2 regions of the uncultured Sphaerotilus sp. genome follow, and region 1 is predicted to be linked to the other one. Evidence: riboswitches for the same ligand, from Rfam matches in the RefSeq annotation. Region 1 holds a riboswitch; the other holds the start of a gene.
The links. Region 1 has a riboswitch for glycine ahead of gcvT (glycine cleavage system aminomethyltransferase GcvT). Riboswitches for the same ligand answer to the same signal wherever they lie in the genome.
Positions count from the first base shown of each region.

Region 1 (8,540 bases):
CTCGACATGCAGCGTGTCGAAGGCGGTGTCGTGCAGCAGGCGCCAGCCCATCACCTTCAGCCCTTCGGCGAGGATGGCGGTCAGCACGGCCACGCGCTGCGCGATGCGCTTCAGGCCAACCGGGCCGTGGTAGACCGCGTACAGGCTGGCGACGACGGCGGGCAGCACCTGCGCGGTGCAGATGTTCGAGGTGGCCTTCTCGCGGCGGATGTGCTGCTCGCGGGTCTGCAGCGACAGGCGGTAGGCGGGCGCGCCGTGGCTGTCGATGCTCACGCCCACCAGACGGCCGGGCAGCGAGCGCTTGAAGGCGTCCTGCGTGGCCAGATAGGCTGCGTGCGGGCCGCCGGCGCCCATCGGCATGCCGAAGCGCTGGGTCGAGCCGAATGCGATGTCTGCGCCGAGTTCGCCCGGCGAGACCAGCAGCGTCAGCGCCAGCAGGTCCGCGCCGACGATGGCCATGGCGCCCGCGGCGTGCGCGGCGTCGATGATCGGCTTCAGGTCACGGAGCTGGCCGTTGACGCCGGGGTATTGCAGCAGCACGGCGAACGCGGGCGCGGCGGCCAGCGACGCGGCGATCTCGGTCGCGTGGACCTGGTCGACCGTGATGCCCAGCGGCTTGGCGCGGGTGCGGATGACTTCGAGCGACTGCGGTAGCACATCGTGGGCGACGACGAAGCGCGTGGCCTTCGACTTGCCCACGCGGGCGGCCAGCGTCATCGCCTCGGCGGCGGCGGTGGCCTCGTCGAGCATCGAGGCGTTGGCGATCGCCATGCCGGTCAGGTCGGTGACCATCGTCTGGAAATTGACCAGCGCCTCCATGCGGCCCTGGCTGATCTCGGCCTGGTAGGGCGTGTAGGCGGTGTACCAGGCGGGGTTTTCGAGCACGTTGCGCAGGATGACGCCGGGTGTCAGCGTGCCGAAGTAGCCGCAGCCGAGGTGGCTGGTCAGCACGCGGTTCTGCGATGCCAGGGCCTTGAGTTCGGCCAGCGCCTGCGCCTCGCTCAGCGGAGCGGGCAGGTCCATCGGCGTGGGGCGGGCGATCGCGCGCGGGATGATGGCGTCGATCAGCGCGCGGCGGCTGGCCGGGCCGATGGCCGCCAGCATGCGCGCCTCGTCGGCCGCGTCCGGGCCGATGTGGCGGGCGGTGAATTCGCTGGCGTTTTCCAGATCGGCGAGGCGGGGCAGGGCGGTGTGTGGCATGGCGGCGGGGCTTCGGGGCAGCGGTTGTTCTGGCGGTTCAGACAAAGGCGCGGCCGCGACCGGGCGGGGGCGCGGTCGGACGGCGTGGTCGGCGGGGGTGGATCAGCCCTGGGTGAGGGCGTCGTAGGCGGTGGTGTCCATCAGCGCGTCGAGCTGCGACGGCTCGCTGAGCTTCATCTTGAAGAACCAGCCGGCGCCCAGCGGGTCGGTGTTGGCCAGCGAGGGGTCGTCGCGCAGGGCTTCGTTGACTTCGGTGACTTCGCCCGACAGCGGGGCGTAGACATCGGCGGCGGCCTTGACCGACTCGACCACGCCAGCGACGTCGCCCTGCGCGAAGCTGGTACCGACGGCGGGCAGGTCCACGAACACCACGTCACCCAGGGCATCCTGGGCGTGGACCGTGATGCCCACCACGGCAGCGGTGGTGTCGGCGGCGTTGATCCATTCGTGGTCGGCGGTGAACTTGAGGGACATGGGAAAGCTCCAGCGAAAAATGGGGATGTGGGGTGCGTTGCGGTGTGATCGGTGTGATCAGCCGCGGAAGTATCGGTGAGGCGCGAAGGGCATCGCGGCGACTTGCATCGGTACGCGCTTGCCACGGACTTCAGCGAACAGCGCGGTGCCGACCGCCGCGTGCGTGGCGGCGACGTAGCCCATCGCGATCGGCTGGCCGACGGTCGGTCCGACGGTACCGCTGGTGACGCGGCCGACGGGCTGGCCATCAGCATCGATGAGGGGGGCGCCTTCGCGGACGGGGGTGCGCTCCAGCCCGCTCAGGCCGATGCGTTTGGTGGTGGCGCCGTGGGTGAGCTGCGCGCCGACAGTGGCATCGCCGGGATAGCCGCCCGCCCGCGCACCGCCGGGCCGGCGCACCTTCTGGATCGCCCAGGTCAGGCCGGCTTCCACCGGGGTGGTCGCGGTGTGGATGTCGTGGCCGTAGAGGCACAGACCCGCTTCGAGGCGCAGCGTGTCGCGGGCGCCGAGACCGGCGGGGGCCACTTCGGGCAATGCGAGCAGGACGCGGGCCAGCGTCTCGGCTTGCGCTGCCGGCACGGAAATCTCGAAACCGTCCTCGCCGGTGTAGCCCGAGCGGGTGATGAAGCACTCGGCGCCGGCCAGCGTGAACGTGCCACCGGACATGAAGGTCAGCGCGGCGACACCCGCGTCCAGCCGTGCCAGCGCCTCGGCTGCCTTCGGACCCTGCAGGGCCAGCAGCGCGTGGTCCGGCATCGGGATGACCTGGCAGCGTCCGCCGATGCGCTCGACGAGGTGGCGTGTGTCTGCGTCCTTGCAGCCCGCATTGACGATGAGGAAGAGGTCGTCCGCCCGGCGTGTGACCATCAGGTCGTCGAGCAGGCCGCCCGCCTCGTTCGTGAAGAAGGCGTAACGCTGCTTGCCGATCGGCAGATCCTGGATGTCCTGCGGCACCAGCGTCTCCAGTGCGGCGGCGGCGTCCGGCCCGACCAGGCGCAACTGGCCCATGTGTGACACGTCGAACAGCGCGGCCGAGTCGCGGCACTGGCGGTGCTCGGCGATGATGCCGGCGGGGTACTGCACCGGCATCGCGTAGCCGGCGAAGGGCACCATGCGGGCACCGAGTTCCAGATGGAGTGCGTGCAGCGGCGTCTGCAGCAGCGGCGAGGAGGGGGTGGCGTCGGCGGTCATGGACAGGCTCTCGAAGGGCAACGGATCTTGAAAGGATCGGTCCACCGATGGTCGGTGGTGGTGCCCTCGCTGTCCGCTTTACCTGAGAGATTGACGCGGCCCCGGTGTGGCCGGTGCCGCGCTTGCCCCTTCGGTGGACCGCGATCGCTGCTGACCTGTGGGTCGACGCAGCGCGCGGTCTCTCTCCAGTGAGGTGACGCCGCCCTGCGGGCGACGTTTGCCAGTCCTTTTGCCTGAGCGTTCGAAACCCGGTTTCAAGGGGCCTCTGCGCCTTCGGCGGCCGGCTCGGGGGCGCGGCTCTCTCCTGGCGGCGTGCAGTTTAACCGCAGATTCACCGTTTCAGGCGGCCGGTTTCGCGGCTTTGTAAGCGGCCAGGTACGGCGCCAGCCGCTGCCCCATCTCGTCGCCGAGCGCCTGCAGCCCGCTCATCGGCCGCACCATCACCTCGAACTCGGTGATCTTGCCGTCCGCATCGAACTGGATCAGGTCCACGCCCTTGAGCGACTTGCCGTTGACGCTGGCGCTGAATTCCAGCGTCACGCTCAGGCCGTCGGCGCTGGCCATCTCGCGGTGGTAGGTGAAGTCCTCGAACACCTTGGCCACGGTGGACAAGATCAGTTGCACCACCTGCGCGCCGGGGTAGGGCGTGTGCGCCATCGGCGAGCGGAAGACCACCTTGCGGTGCAGGATCGCGCCGAGTTCGCTCAGGTCGCCCTGCGCGACCATGCGGTGCCAGTGCGCGAGGCTCTTCGCCACGGCAGTCGGCAGGCGCTCGGACAGCGTGGCGACGGGTGCCGCCTGCGCGCTTGCCTCGGCCGCCGCAGGATCAAAGCCCAGCGCCAGCTCGGTGCCCTGCTTGATCGCGCGCTTGGCGTCCAGCTCGGCGGCCACGTCGGCGCCGCCGATCAGGTGGACGCTGCAGCCCGCCGCCTGCAGCGCGGCTTGCAATTCGCGCTGCGGATCCTGCCCCGCGCACAGCACGACCGTGTCCACTGGCAGCGTCATCTCGCGCTCGCCGACCGTGATGTGCAGTCCGTCGTCGTCGATGCGCCGGTAGGTCACGCCGGGCACCATCTCGACCTGCCGGTTCTTCAGCGAGGTGCGGTGGATCCAGCCCGTGGTCTTGCCCAGACCGTCGCCGACTTTGCTCTCCTTGCGCTGCAGCAGCGTCACCTTGCGCGGGCTCGGTTCGATGTGTGCCGGGGTGAGGCCGCCGCGGTTGGCATACGCGGTGTCCACGCCCCATTCGGCGAAGAACTTGGCCTTGTCGAGGCTCGGGCTGGTGCCTTCGTGCAGCAGGTACTCGGCCACGTCGAAGCCGATGCCGCCCGCCCCGATCAGCGCCACGTCGTGCCCGACCGCGCACTTGTCGCGCAGCACGTCTAGGTAGCCGACCACCTTCGGATGGTCGATGCCGGGGATGTCGGGCGTGCGCGGCGTGACGCCGGTGGCGAGCACGACATGCTGGAAACCGGCGTCCACCAGCTCCTGCGCGGCGACGCGGTGTTTCAGCTTCAGCGTCACGCCGGTGAGCGCGATCTGCTTGCCGAAGTAGCGCAGCGTTTCAAAGAATTCTTCCTTGCCCGGCACCTGCTTGGCGATGTTGAACTGCCCGCCGATCTCGCTGCCCGCGTCGAACAGTGTCACGTCGAAGCCGCGCCGCGCCGCCGTCGTCGCGAACGCCAGCCCCGCCGGCCCGGCACCAACCACGGCGACACGGGCCTTCGTCGTGGCCGGCCGCTCGATCAGGATCGTCTCGTGGCAGGCGCGTGGGTTCACCAGACACGAGGTGATCTTGCCGCCGAAGGTGTGGTCGAGGCAGGCCTGGTTGCAGCCGATGCAGGTGTTGATCTCGTCGGCCCGGCCCTCGGCGGCCTTGCGCACGAAGTCGGCGTCGGCGAGGAAGGGCCGCGCCATCGAGACCATGTCCGCCATGCCGCCCGCCAGGATCTGCTCGGCGACCTCGGGGGTGTTGATGCGGTTGGTGGTGATCAGCGGGATGCCGACCTTGCCCTTGAGCCCTTGGGTCACCCAGGCGAAGGCGGCGCGTGGCACCTTGGTGGCGATGGTCGGGATGCGCGCCTCGTGCCAGCCGATGCCGGTGTTCAGGATCGTCGCGCCCGCGGCCTCCAGCGCCTGGGCGAGCTGGATGACTTCGGCCTGCGTCGAGCCGCCTTCGACCAGATCCAGCATCGACAGCCGGAAGATCAGGATGAAGTTCGACCCGACCCGCGCCCGCGTGCGGCGCACGATCTCCAGCGCGAAGCGGATGCGGTTCTCGTAGGCGCCGCCCCACTCGTCGTCGCGCTGGTTGGTCTGCGCGGCGATGAACTCGTTGATCAGGTAACCCTCGGAGCCCATGATCTCGACGCCGTCGTAGCCCGCGCTCTGCGCAAGGGCGGCGGCGCGGACGTAGTCCTCGATGGTCTGCTCGATCTCGTCGCCCGTCATCGCCCGGGGGCGGAAGGGGCTGATCGGGGCTTTCAGCGCGCTGGGGGCGACCAGCTCGGGGTGGTAGGCGTAGCGGCCGAAGTGCAGGATCTGCATCGCGATCTTGCCGCCCGCGTCGTGGACCGCTTGTGTCACGACCTTGTGCTTGTCCGCCTCGGCCTGCGTCGTCATGCAGGCGCCGCCAGGCATCGGGCGGCCGGCATCGTTGGGCGCGATGCCGCCGGTGACGATCAGGCCGACCCCGCCGCGGGCGCGCTCGGCGTAGAACGCGGCCATGCGGGCAAAGCCGTCTTTCGCTTCCTCCAGCCCGACGTGCATGGACCCCATGAGTACGCGGTTCTTCAGCGTGGTGAAGCCGAGGTCGAGCGGGGCGAGCAGGTGGGGATAGGCGGTGGTCGTTGTCATGGCGTGTCCTTGCTATGCAACCAGTTGCAGGGTGCAGTGAGGGCGCAGTGTAGGCAGGCCGCCGTGACTATGCAACGGGTTGCATGGTTTTCCCGAGGCCCGTAGACTGCGCCGCATGTCCCTGTCCCACGCCGTGCTCACCTCGCTGATCGAGAAGGCCTCGTCCGGCTACGACCTCGCGCGGCGTTTCGACAAGTCCATCGGCTACTTCTGGCACGCCACGCACCAGCAGATCTACCGCGAACTCGCGCGCATGGAAGCCGCCGGCTGGATCGCCTCGCAGCCCGCGCCCGATGCGGGCAAGACACGCAAGCGGCTGTACGAGGTGCTGCCCGCCGGCCGGGCAGAGCTGGCGCGCTGGGCCACCGAGCCGACACCGCCGCCGGATCTGCGCGACGACCTCTCGGTCAAGCTGCGGGCGGAGGCGGCGCTGGGCGAGATCGACCTGTGCACTGAGCTGCGCCAGCGCATCGCCAGCCACGCCGAGCGGCTCGACCTCTACCGCGCCCTGGCGCAGCGCGACTTTCCGCCCGGCCGCCCGCTCAGCCGTGCCGCGGCCATCCAGCACCTGATCCTGCAGAAGGGCCTGCGCTACGAGGAAGGCAATTTGCGCTGGTGCGAGGAGATGCTGGCGCTGCTGGACGGTCAGCAGGGCGACGTCGACGCCTGAGCCTGGCCCAGCAGCCGCGGGAGCTTGGCCTTTGGACAGGCCTGCACCTGCATCAGCCAGTCGTGGTCGGCGCGGCCGGTGCCGGCCGGGCCGCGCAGGTCCTGCTGGATGCGGACCAGCAGCGCCGCGGCCATCTCGGCATCCGCCAGCGCCCGGTGCGCCTGACCTGTGCGGGGCAGGCGGTGGAAATCGACCAGCGTGCCGAGCTTGTGGTTGGGTGCGTGCGGGTACAGGCGCCGTGACAGCATCACCGTGCAGGCGAAGGGGTGCGGCGCGGCCAGCCCGGCCTGCGCCAGCTCGGCCTGCCAGAACTTGCGGTCGAAGGCGGCGTTGTGCGCCACCATCGGCGCGCCGGCGACGAAGCGGGCCGCGTCCGACATGACCTGCACCGCGGTCGGCGCGCTGCGCACCATCTCGTTCGTGATGCCGGTGAGCTGGCTGATGAAGGCGGGGATGTAGACGCCGGTGAACATCAGGCTCTGGTAGCGATCGACCACCCGGCCGGCTTCCAGCAGCACGATGGCCACCTCGGTGGCGCGGTCGCCCATCTGGGGCGAGATGCCGGTGGTCTCGAAGTCGATGACGGCGATGCGGGAGGCGGAGGTGTGGGCGGCAGCAGGCATCCACCAATGATCTCAGAACGGCGAGAACATCACGCCCGCACCCGCCGTGCTGGTCCTCGGGGTCGAGTTCCCAGTAGCGCGAGAGTTCGCTGGGAGGGGCGTCCGCGGCGGTGGCGTGCAGTGGCGCCATCGCGCCGAGCAGTGCGGTGCAGGCGGCCGCAATCGATGCGCAGTGCAGCGGCAGGGCAGAAGTCCGACGACGGCGCCGATGGTAGGGCGTGGTTCGTAACATCGGTACGGATCGGTTCTGTGCTGCGGGTCCATTTGTAAATCGATGTGTCGCCGCCAGGGTGTCACCGCTTGGGCATCGGATGCGCCGAGCGGATGAACGACTCCGAACGACGTGGCGGTGAACGAGTGCCGTAGTGGAAGACGGTCTGACACGGCCCCGCAGTGGGCCAGCAAGTGCTACCCCTGCCACGCCTGTGCCGCGAGCGGAAGCGCATTCAGTTCGACCCGTGCCTCTCGCCACGTGGGGTAGTGCGCATCCAGCAGTGCGACGAATCGCTCGCTGTGCCTGGGCTCGATCAGGTGCACCATCTCGTGCAGGACGACGTATTCCAGCAGATCTTTCGGCTTGGTCACGAGGTCGGTATTGAGTCGAATATTCCGAGCCCGGTGGTTGCAGCTGCCCCATTTGGTCTTCATCTGCTGCAGGAAATAGCCTGTCACCGTCACACCGAGCTTGGGCTCCCACTTGCGAATCAGTTCAGGCACGACGCCGTGCAACTGCGTCCGGTGCCATGCCCGCAGGACCTGTGCCCGTTGTTCTCGCGTGGTACCGGGGCGGACGGCGAGCGTGATCCGTCGGTGATCAAGCGATACGGTCGGCTTTGCCTCACGCTCGATGACCGACAACAGATAGCGCCGCCCCCACAGATAGTGGCTTTCCCGTTCGATGTACTGGCGTGGCGTTTCCCGCGCCTGTGCCTGCAGCTTGTCTCGTTGGTCGCGAATCCAGCCCAGCCTGGAAATCGCATAGGCACGGGCAACCTCCAGGCGCGTCTCCAAGGGAGCGACCAGCGTGACATGCCCTTGGGGCGGGTGTACCGACAGGTGTACATGCTTGACGGCTTTGCGCGTCACGGCGATGTCGAACTCGCCGAGTTCGATGATCTCGGTCACTGATAGCCCGGCTGGTTCTTGACGATGTCGAAGACGGCTTTGGTTGCCGCGCGGTCCTTGTTCATCAGTGGATAGATCGCGTTCACCACCTGCGACTCACGCGCCTGATCACCGTACCACCCCGCAGGGGAATGCTCGCGCACGGTCTGGTCGATCTTGAGCGCCAGCGCGGCCTTGTCGTCGTCCGTGGTGGGGTACTGGAAGGTCGTCGCCGGAATCGAGCCCAGGTTGTTGAAAAGCACCACAGCCTCGTGCTTGCCGTGCAGCGAGACCGGTACCCCGTCTTTGGGCTGCTTGTTGACGAGTTGTTTCACCAGTGTCTCGGCTTGGCGCAGAAATTCCTCATAGGCTGCCGCGTCGGTACGGCTCTGTTTGATGAGATCGTCCAGCAGCTTGGACAT
Region 1 covers NZ_CAWURG010000003.1:206,923-215,462, reverse strand. The annotation lists gene gcvP (aminomethyl-transferring glycine dehydrogenase) at 1-1,200, opposite strand, end outside; gene gcvH (glycine cleavage system protein GcvH) at 1,303-1,674, opposite strand; gene gcvT (glycine cleavage system aminomethyltransferase GcvT) at 1,732-2,865, opposite strand; glycine riboswitch at 2,925-3,064, opposite strand; glycine riboswitch at 3,077-3,182, opposite strand; gene AABN02_RS01725 (nuclear transport factor 2 family protein) at 3,205-3,591, opposite strand; partial or broken gene AABN02_RS01720 (NADPH-dependent 2,4-dienoyl-CoA reductase) at 3,703-5,721, opposite strand; gene AABN02_RS01715 (PadR family transcriptional regulator) at 5,837-6,391, shown strand; gene AABN02_RS01710 (3'-5' exonuclease) at 6,367-7,014, opposite strand; gene AABN02_RS01705 (SprT family zinc-dependent metalloprotease) at 7,423-8,139, opposite strand; gene AABN02_RS01700 (type I restriction endonuclease subunit R) at 8,136-8,540, opposite strand, start outside.

Region 2 (8,540 bases), on a different contig from region 1:
GTGGCGCAGCAGCGCGTAGGCGGTGGTGACGTGGAAGAACACGTTCGGCAGCACCCAGTGCTTCAGGTAGTCCTCGCCCTTCATCGTGCGGGTCGAGCCGTCGCGGCCGATGGGGAAGGTGATGTCCTTGCCTTCGGTGCCGTCGATCGCGGTGGGCGGCACGGTGACGAGGAACTCCAGCGTCTTGGCGATGCGTTCCTTCAGTTGGGCGAAGGTGGTTTCGTCGTCGGCGAACTTGGGCGCGTCGACACCGCCAAGGCGGGCCGCGGCCAGCTTCGCGGCGTCGCAGGCGATGCGCACCTGCGAGGCGAACGGCAGCATGTCCGGCGCCAGCCGGGCCTGCACCAGCACGTTCACGTCGAACTTGCGGGCTGCGGCGGACGCTTCGGCCTTGTCCATGCAGTGGCTCAGGTTGCGCAGCATGGTGGTGAAGACGGGCAGGCTGGCGGAGGACATGGAGATGGTCATGCGGGGTTCCTTGGTGGTGAATCGGAATAGTCCATGACGCTAGCAGTTTTTTCGCGTGTATGCAGAGTGCTTCCATCGCGAAACCAGTCATACCATCGATCGCCATGCAACCCAAATCAAGCGCCATCCTCGACTTCTGGTTCGGCCCCCCCACCGACCCCACCCACACTCAATCCAGCCCCCAGTGGTTCCGCAAGGACGCCACCTTCGACGCCGAGATCGCCCGCCGCTTCGGCCCGCTGATCGACGAAGCCCTGTCCGGCGGCCTCCAGGACTGGACCGCCACCCCCACCGGCACGCTCGCGCTGATCCTCGTCCTCGACCAGTTCACCCGCAACACCGGCCGCGACACGCCGCGCGCCTTCGCGGGCGATCCGCGGGCGCTGTCATTGGCGAAATCGCTGGTCGCGTCTGGCGCGGACAGGACGCTGACCGGGGTGCAGCGCCAGTTCGTCTACCTGCCCTTCGAGCACTCGGAGTCGCTCGCCGATCAGGACGAGTCGATCCGCCTGTTCGCGCAGCTGGGCCGGGACGAGCCGGCGCTGGCCGGGCTGCTGGAGTGGGCGGAGCGGCACCGGGTGATCGTGGCGCGCTTCGGGCGCTTCCCGCATCGGAATGCAGCGCTCGGCCGGACGAATACCGCCGAGGAGGCCGGGTTCCTGATGCAACCCGGCTCGGGGTTCTGAGGGTGGGGGGACGGGTGGGTCCTCGCTTTCGCGAGGATGACGACGGTGTGGGTCAGGGGCGCGTGAAGGCGAACTCCAGCTCCGGCGCCAGCCCGCTGAGGATGCGCGCCACGCTCTTGCCCGAGCCGCAGGCGTGGGTCCAGCCGAGCGTGCCGTGGCCGGTGTTGAGGAACAGGTTCGGGACGCGGGACTGGCCAATGATCGGCACGTTGCTGGGTGTCGCGGGGCGCAGGCCGGTCCAGAACTGTGCCTGCGCCGTGTCGCCCGCGCCGGGGAAAAGCTGCTCCGTGCGCCGCACGATCGCCTCGCAGCGCACGCGGTTCAGGTCGCGGCTGTAGCCGTTCAGCTCCGCCGTGCCGGCGATGCGCAGGCGGTCGCCCAGGCGCGAGAAGACGAGCTTGTATTCGTCGTCGGTCAGCGAGACCTGGTGCGCCATCGCCGCGTCCTTCACCGGCATCGTCACCGAGTAGCCCTTGGCCGGGTAGATCGGCAGCCGGATGCCCAGCGGCTGTGCCAGCAGCGGGCTGAAGCTGCCCATGGCCAGGACAAAGGCATCGGCGCGCAGCCGCTGGAACGCTCCGTCGGCGTCCGTCACCTCGACGTGGTCGATCCGGCCGCCCACCGTGCGCAGCGCCATGACGTGGTGCCCCATCAGGAAACGCACGCCGTCCTGCCGGCAGCGCTCGGCCAGCGCGAGCGTGAACTGGCGCGCATCGCCCGACTCGTCCTCCGAGGTGAAGGTCGCCCCGGCCAGCTGCGGCCGGATGTGGCGCAGCGCCGGCTCCAGCCGCACGGCTTCGTCCGCCGAGATCACGCGCCGGTCGCAGCCCAGATCGCGCATCTGCGCCGCGGGGGCTTCGGCGGCGTCGAACTCCTTCTGGCTCGTGTAGAAGTGCAGGATGCCCTGCGTGCGCTGGTCGTATTGCAGGCCGAGGTCGCGCCGCAGTTGCTGCAGCGTGTCGCGGCTGTAGGTGCCCAGGCGGACGATCTGCGCGATGTTGTGGCGGGTGCGGGCCGGCGTGCATTCGCGCAGGAACTGCAGGCCCCAGCGCCACTGCTGCGGATCGGCGCGCAGGCGGAACAGCAGCGGCGCGTCTTCCTTGCCCAGCCACTGCAGCACCTTGAGCGGCGCGGAGGGGTTGGCCCACGGCTCAGCGTGGCTGACGGAGATCTGGCCGCCGTTGGCGAAGCTGGTTTCGGCGGCGGGCGCGGCCTGCCGGTCGATGACGGTGACGTCGTGGCCGAGCTGGCGCAGGAAATAGGCAGACGTGGTGCCGAGCAGGCCGGCACCGAGGACGATGACTTGCATGATGTGGACGCGCTTTCGCGTTTTTCATGCCGCTCCCCCTGTCCTTGGTACCTGAGAGATTCAGCGCCGGGACGGTCCCGGTGCCTTGCTCCTTCGGCGCTTCACAACCCGTGGTGCGGGCCTGAAGTCTCTCCAGACGGCGTGTGTGCTTGCAGTGCGTGGACCTGAGCGTTCATGGGAGTTTGCGCCTTCGGTGACCGGCTCGGGGCCGGTGCTCTCCTGCTGTGAAACGATTCTATCGATCAACCGCTCCCGTCATTCCCGCGAAAGCGGGAACCCACTGGTCGGGTGGGTCCTCGCTTTCGCGAGGATGACGGGGGTGGGTGGGTCATTCTTTCACCAGGAACCGCTCGGCCAGCCGCACCCAGTAGGCGGCGCCCACCGGCAGGTTGGCATCGTTGAAGTCGTAGCCCGGGTTGTGGACCATGCAGGCCGACGCGGCCGTGCTGTCGTCGCCGCCCTGCTCCCCCAGCCCGTTGCCGATCAGCAGGTAGCTGCCCGGCACGCGCTCCAGCATGAACGCGAAATCCTCGCTGCCCGTCAGCGGCGGGCCGTTCAGCGTGACCTTGTCGGGGCCGAGCAGGTCGAGCGCCACCTCGCGGGCGAATGCGGTTTCCGCCGGCGTGTTGACCAGCACCGCGTAGCCGGGACGCCAGTCGATGCGCGCCGTGCAGCCGAAGCTCTCCGCCTGCGCCGCGACCAGCGCCCGCAGCCGCCGCTCCATGGTGGCCCGCACGTCGCGGTCCAGCGCCCGCAGGCTCAGCTCCAGCCGCGCGCTGGCCGGGATCACGTTGTTCGCCTGACCCGCCTGCAGCGCGCCAACTGTCACCACCGCCGCGTGCAGCGGATCGACGTTGCGCGAGACGATGGTCTGCAGCGCCATCACGAGGCTGGCCGCGGCGACGATCGGGTCGGCGGCGCGGTGGGGCATTGCGCCGTGGCCGCCGACGCCTTCGATCGTGATGGTCGCGTAGTCGGAGGACGCCATCGCGGCGCCGTCACGGAAGACAAGGTGGCCTTGGGTGATGCCGGGCATGTTGTGCATGGCGAAGACCGCGTCGCACGGGTAGCGCTCGAACAGCCCGTCCGACATCATCCGCAGGGCGCCGCCGCCACCCTCTTCGGCGGGCTGGAAGACCAGGTGCAGCGTGCCATCGAAGCTGCCGTGCTCGGCGAGGTGGCGCGCGGCGGCCAGCAGCATCGCCGTGTGGCCGTCGTGGCCGCAGGCGTGCATCAGGCCGGGCCGGGTGCTGGCCCATGCGACGCCGGAGGCCTCGTCGATCGGCAGCGCGTCCATGTCCGCGCGCAGCCCGAGCCGCCGCGATCCCGTGCCGCGCACCAGACGACCGACCACGCCCGTGCCACCGACACCGCGTTCGACCGTGTAACCCCAGCCTTCGAGCTTGTCGGCGACGAGTGCGGCGGTGCGGTGCTCCTCGAAGGCAAGTTCGGGGTGCTGGTGTAGGTCGCGGCGCAGGTGGACGAATTCGCCGATCCGGGTGCGCAGTGCGTCGAGCAGGTAGGTCATGGCGTGGCTCGTTCTCGGCCGCGCGTCACTGCGCTTCGAGCTTGATGGCCTTGGCGATGGCGCGGAAGCTGGTGGTCAGCGTCTCGTATTCACGCGCTGCGTCGGCCACCGACAGCGGCGTGGCGACCATCAGCCCCTGCTTTTCCAGCTCGGCCCGCACCACCGGATCGCCCAGCACCGTCGTCAGTGCCTTGTTCAGCGCCTGCACCACCGGCTCCGGCGTGTCCTTCCTGACCAGATAGCCGGTCCAGATGTTGTAGGCGAAGCCCTTGACGCTCTTGCTGTCGTTGATGCTCGGGTAGGCCTTGAGGAACGGCACTTCGACCTTGCCCGCGGGCGCCAGCGTGCCGAGGATCTTCAGCCGCCCCTGGTCGGCCAGACCGGCCGACTGCAGTCCAGTGACCAGCACGGAGATGTCCACCAGATCGCCCCCTATGTCCTGCAGCAGCGGCGCGGCCCCCTTGTACGGGACGTGCACCATCTCTGCCCCGATGGTCTGCGCGAAATGCGCGCCGAGCACGTGGTAGAACGAGCCGTAGCCGACACTGCCGTAGGTGAGTGGCTTGCCCGCTGCGGCTGATTTCCTGGCCAGTGCGACCAGCTCGTCGACGTTGTTCGCTGGCAGTCCCTTGCGGGCGTGGATCGTGATCGGAGAAACGCCGATCATCTGCACGAGGCGAAAGTCTTCCGACTTGAACTTCACCGCCGCGTTGGCCAGCGGTGCGAGGATCAGCTCGTTGGGGGAGCCCTGGAATACGAGGTGTCCGTCCGCAGGCGCTGCCAGCACCTTCTGCGCGGCCAGCGCCCCGCTGACACCGCCGAGGTTCTCGACGATGACCTGCTGGCCGAGCGCCCGGGTCAGCGGCTTCTCGACGATGCGCGCGATCACGTCCGAGAGTCCGCCCGCCGGGTACGGCACCATCAGGTTGACCTGCTTGCTCGGGAAGGTCTGCGCCACCGCGGAGGTGCCGGCCAGGCACAGGCCGGCGAGCAGGAAGATGGCGCGGCGGGGGAAGTTCTTGGGCTGCATGGCGGCTCTCCGGAGGGGACGGTTCGGGATGGGATGCTTCATCGTAGAGCGCCATCATTCAGGCGTCCAATGCATTGTTTTCAGACTTATGATGAGTTGAACTCATAGTTTGAACGCCGAGGCAAGCATGACGCTGGTTCAACTCAAGCACCTGATCGCACTCGCGGAAAGCGGCTCCTTCAGCCGCTCCGCCGAAGCGCTGTTCCTGACGCAGCCAGCGCTCAGCCGCAGCATCCGCGCGCTGGAAGACGAGCTGGATCAGCCGCTGTTCGACCGCATCGGCCGCCACAGCGAGCTGACGCCCTTCGGGCGCGAAGTGCTTGCCCGGGCGCGGCAGGTGGTGCTGGACGCAGACGAGTTGCTCGACAGTGGCCGGCGCATCGGCGCAGGCGAAGCGGGCGTGCTGCGCATCGGCATGGGCTCGGGGCCGGGGGCGATGCTGATGACGCCGCTGTTGATGGCGGTGGCCACGCAGCGGCCGGGCCTGCATGTGGAGGTTTCGCGCGCGACGACGGCGCTGCTGGTGCAGGCGCTGCGCGAACGGACGCTGGATGCGCTGGTGGTGGACGTGCGTTCGATCGTCCCGGCGCCCGATCTGTGCGTAGACACGGTCTCGGAGATGCGCGGCGCGTTTCTCTGCCGGCCGGGGCATCCGCTGGCCGAACAGGTGGCGCGGGATGGCGCAGTGGCGTTTGCCGATGTGCAGCGCTTCCCGATCGCCTCGACGCCGCTGAGCGACGAGGTGGCGCGGGTACTGATGGAGCGCTACGGGCCGGCCGCGCATCCGGCTCAATGCGTCACGCTGCGCTGCGAGGAGATTCCGAGCCTGGTGGCGGTGGCGCTGCGCAGCGACGCGGTGCTGATCGCGATCCGCGCCGCCGGGCCGGAACTGGTCGAGCTGGCGCTGGCGCCCCCACTGCAGGCCAGCGCCCGCTTCGGTCTGGTGACGCTGTCCGCCCGCACACCGGCGCCGGGGCTGGCGCTGGTGCGCGAGTGGATGCGCGCGACCTTGCGGGACGCCGAAGCCGTTCCGGGCTGATCAGTCCAGGCTGATGTTGGCCTTCTTCACCAGCACCTCGTAGACCTTGGACTTGGCCTCGACACCTCGGGTGATCTCCTCGGGCGTCCAGGTGATCGGCTCGAAGGCGAAGGTGTCGAAGCGGGCCTTCAGCTCCGGATCGGCGATGACCTTGGCCACGTCGGCATTGATTTTCGCGCGCAGCGGCGCCGGCAGGCCCTTGGGCGCGACCAGCACGACGAAGGCGTTCACGTCGAAGCCCGCGGGCGCGCCTGCTTCGGCAGCAGTCGGCACATCGGGCAGCTGCGGCAGGCGCCTGGTGGACGCCACCGCCAGATAGCGCAGCTTGCCGGCCTTGTAGGCGCCGGAGCTGGACGGCAGCGTGCCCAGGCTCCACGCCACATCACCCGAGCCGACCGCGGGGAAGAGCTGGCTCACCTCGCGGTAGGGGATGTGCTGCATCCGGATGCCGGTCAGCTCTTCCAGCAATTCGCCGCCGAGGTGGCCGGGGCTGCCCACGCCCCACGAGCCGTAGGTCACCTTGCCCGGCTCGGCCTTGGCGGCAGCGATCAGGTCGCCCATGGTTTTCCACTTCGACTCGGCGCCCACCGCGACCAGGAAGGTGGTGCGGAAAATCGACGCCACCGGCTCGAAGTGCTTCACCGCGTCCGCGCCGCGCTGCTTGTAGAGGTGCGGCACGGCAGAGAGGTGGTCGCTGTCGAGCTGGAGCAGGGTGTAGCCATCGGCCGGCGCGCGCTTGACGGCGTCCATCGCGATGAAGCCGCCGCCGCCGGGGCGGTTCTCGACGATGACACGCTGGTTCCAGAGCTTGCCGAGCTTCTCGGACAGGATGCGCAGCGTGGCGTCCGGGCCGCTGCCGGGCGCGAAGGCGGTGAACAGCGTCACCGGCTTGGAAGGGAACTCGGCCACCGTCTCGGCGCGGGCCGGCAGGTGGGCAAAGGCGGCTGCGCCGATCAGCGCGGCGAGGAAGGTCTGGCGGTTCATCGGTTTGTCTCCGTGGATCTTGCGATCTCGTGGTGTCGTTATGGTCGCGAATTATTCGGCCGCGCCAATGTGCAGCGCAACCTCGCCTACCCCAGCCACCTGCCCGCGGATCTGGTCCCCGGGCAGCACCGCGCCAACGCCTTCCGGGGTGCCGGTGAAGATCAGGTCGCCGGGTTCCAGGTGATAGAACTGCGACAGGTCAGCGATGATTTCGCGGATGTTCCAGATGAGCTTGTCCACGTCCGAGTGCTGCTTCGTCTGGCCGTTGACCGCGAGCGCGATCTCGCCGGACTCGATCACGACACCCGGCATCGGCACGACTTCGCTGCAGACCGATCCCTGCTCGATGTCCTTGCCCAGATCCCAGGGCCGGCCCTTGTCGCGGGCGACGAGCTGCAGGTCGCGGCGCGTCATGTCCAGGCCGCAGGCGTAACCGTAGATGACGTCGTGGGCATTCTCGGCGGCGACACGGAAGCCCGGCTTGCCGATCACGAGCACCAGTTCCATCTCGTAGTGGTAGTTCGACGTGCCGGGTGGGTACGGCACGGTCGCGCCGCTTTCGACCAGCGTCTGCGGTGACTTGGTGAAGTAGAACGGGCGCTCGGCGGCCTTGTCGACCGGGCGGCCCATCTCGACGGCGTGGGCGTGGTAGTTGCGGCCGACGCAGAAGATGCGGTTGATGGGCAAGCGGGCGTCCGAGCCGCGCACGGGCAGGGATTGGACGGCGGGCGGGTTCCAGAGGTAGGTGGTCATCGGGTGGTGTCGGTGTGTGGGGGTGGCGCGTCAGGCGCGGACTTCGTAGACGCCAAGCTTGCGGTGCAGCGGCGCTTCGTCGGCGAGGAAGATGAAGGCGGGCCGGTCGGCGGACCGGTTGCACAGCGTCACGCCGGTGTAGCCGGGCGCGCAGCAGGTGTCGGCTTCGGCGAGCGTGAACGTGCGCGGCGTGGCGGCGTCGATGGCGACGTCGACGCTGCCTTCGATCAGGTGGAAGACACAGGCCGGCGAGCGGGCCGGGAGCTGCAGCGTCTGGCCGGGGCGCAGCATCTGGGCGTAGAAGCCGAGGATGTTCTCGGCGTCTTCGCCGGTCTCGGGGTTGACGTAGGTGATCTGCACCGAGTCGAGGGCGGGCTGGTCCTCGGCCAGGGCTTCGAGCGCGGCGCGGGTGTCGACCCACGGGTAACGCAGCATCGGATAGCGCTTGCCGCTGCGGCCGAAGACCGGGCTGGGCATGACACCGGCGCGGCGGTAGGCCTGCTCGCCGCGGCCGGGCTTGACCTCCTGCCGACCGCCGTTGAGGTGGTAGCTGGCCTCCATGTAGAAGACCAGCGGCAGGTCCAGCACGTCGAGCCAGACGACCGGCGCGTCGCCGTCGTGGCCGTGTTCGTGCCACAGGCCGGTGGGGGTGAGGATCAGGTCGCCGCGCGACATGGGGCATTGTTCGCCGTCCACTGTTGTCCAGGCGCCCTCGCCTTCGACCACCATGCGCACCGCGTTGG
Region 2 covers NZ_CAWURG010000026.1:52,787-61,326, forward strand. The annotation lists gene AABN02_RS10920 (DUF1993 domain-containing protein) at 1-468, opposite strand, end outside; gene AABN02_RS10925 (DUF924 family protein) at 573-1,154, shown strand; gene AABN02_RS10930 (D-amino acid dehydrogenase) at 1,207-2,463, opposite strand; glycine riboswitch at 2,492-2,609, opposite strand; gene AABN02_RS10935 (M20 aminoacylase family protein) at 2,792-3,991, opposite strand; gene AABN02_RS10940 (tripartite tricarboxylate transporter substrate binding protein) at 4,017-5,021, opposite strand; gene AABN02_RS10945 (LysR family transcriptional regulator) at 5,149-6,060, shown strand; gene AABN02_RS10950 (tripartite tricarboxylate transporter substrate binding protein) at 6,061-7,044, opposite strand; gene AABN02_RS10955 (fumarylacetoacetate hydrolase family protein) at 7,096-7,797, opposite strand; gene AABN02_RS10960 (cupin domain-containing protein) at 7,828-8,540, opposite strand, start outside.
Region 2: another riboswitch for glycine. It lies ahead of AABN02_RS10930 (D-amino acid dehydrogenase); the one in region 1 lies ahead of gcvT (glycine cleavage system aminomethyltransferase GcvT).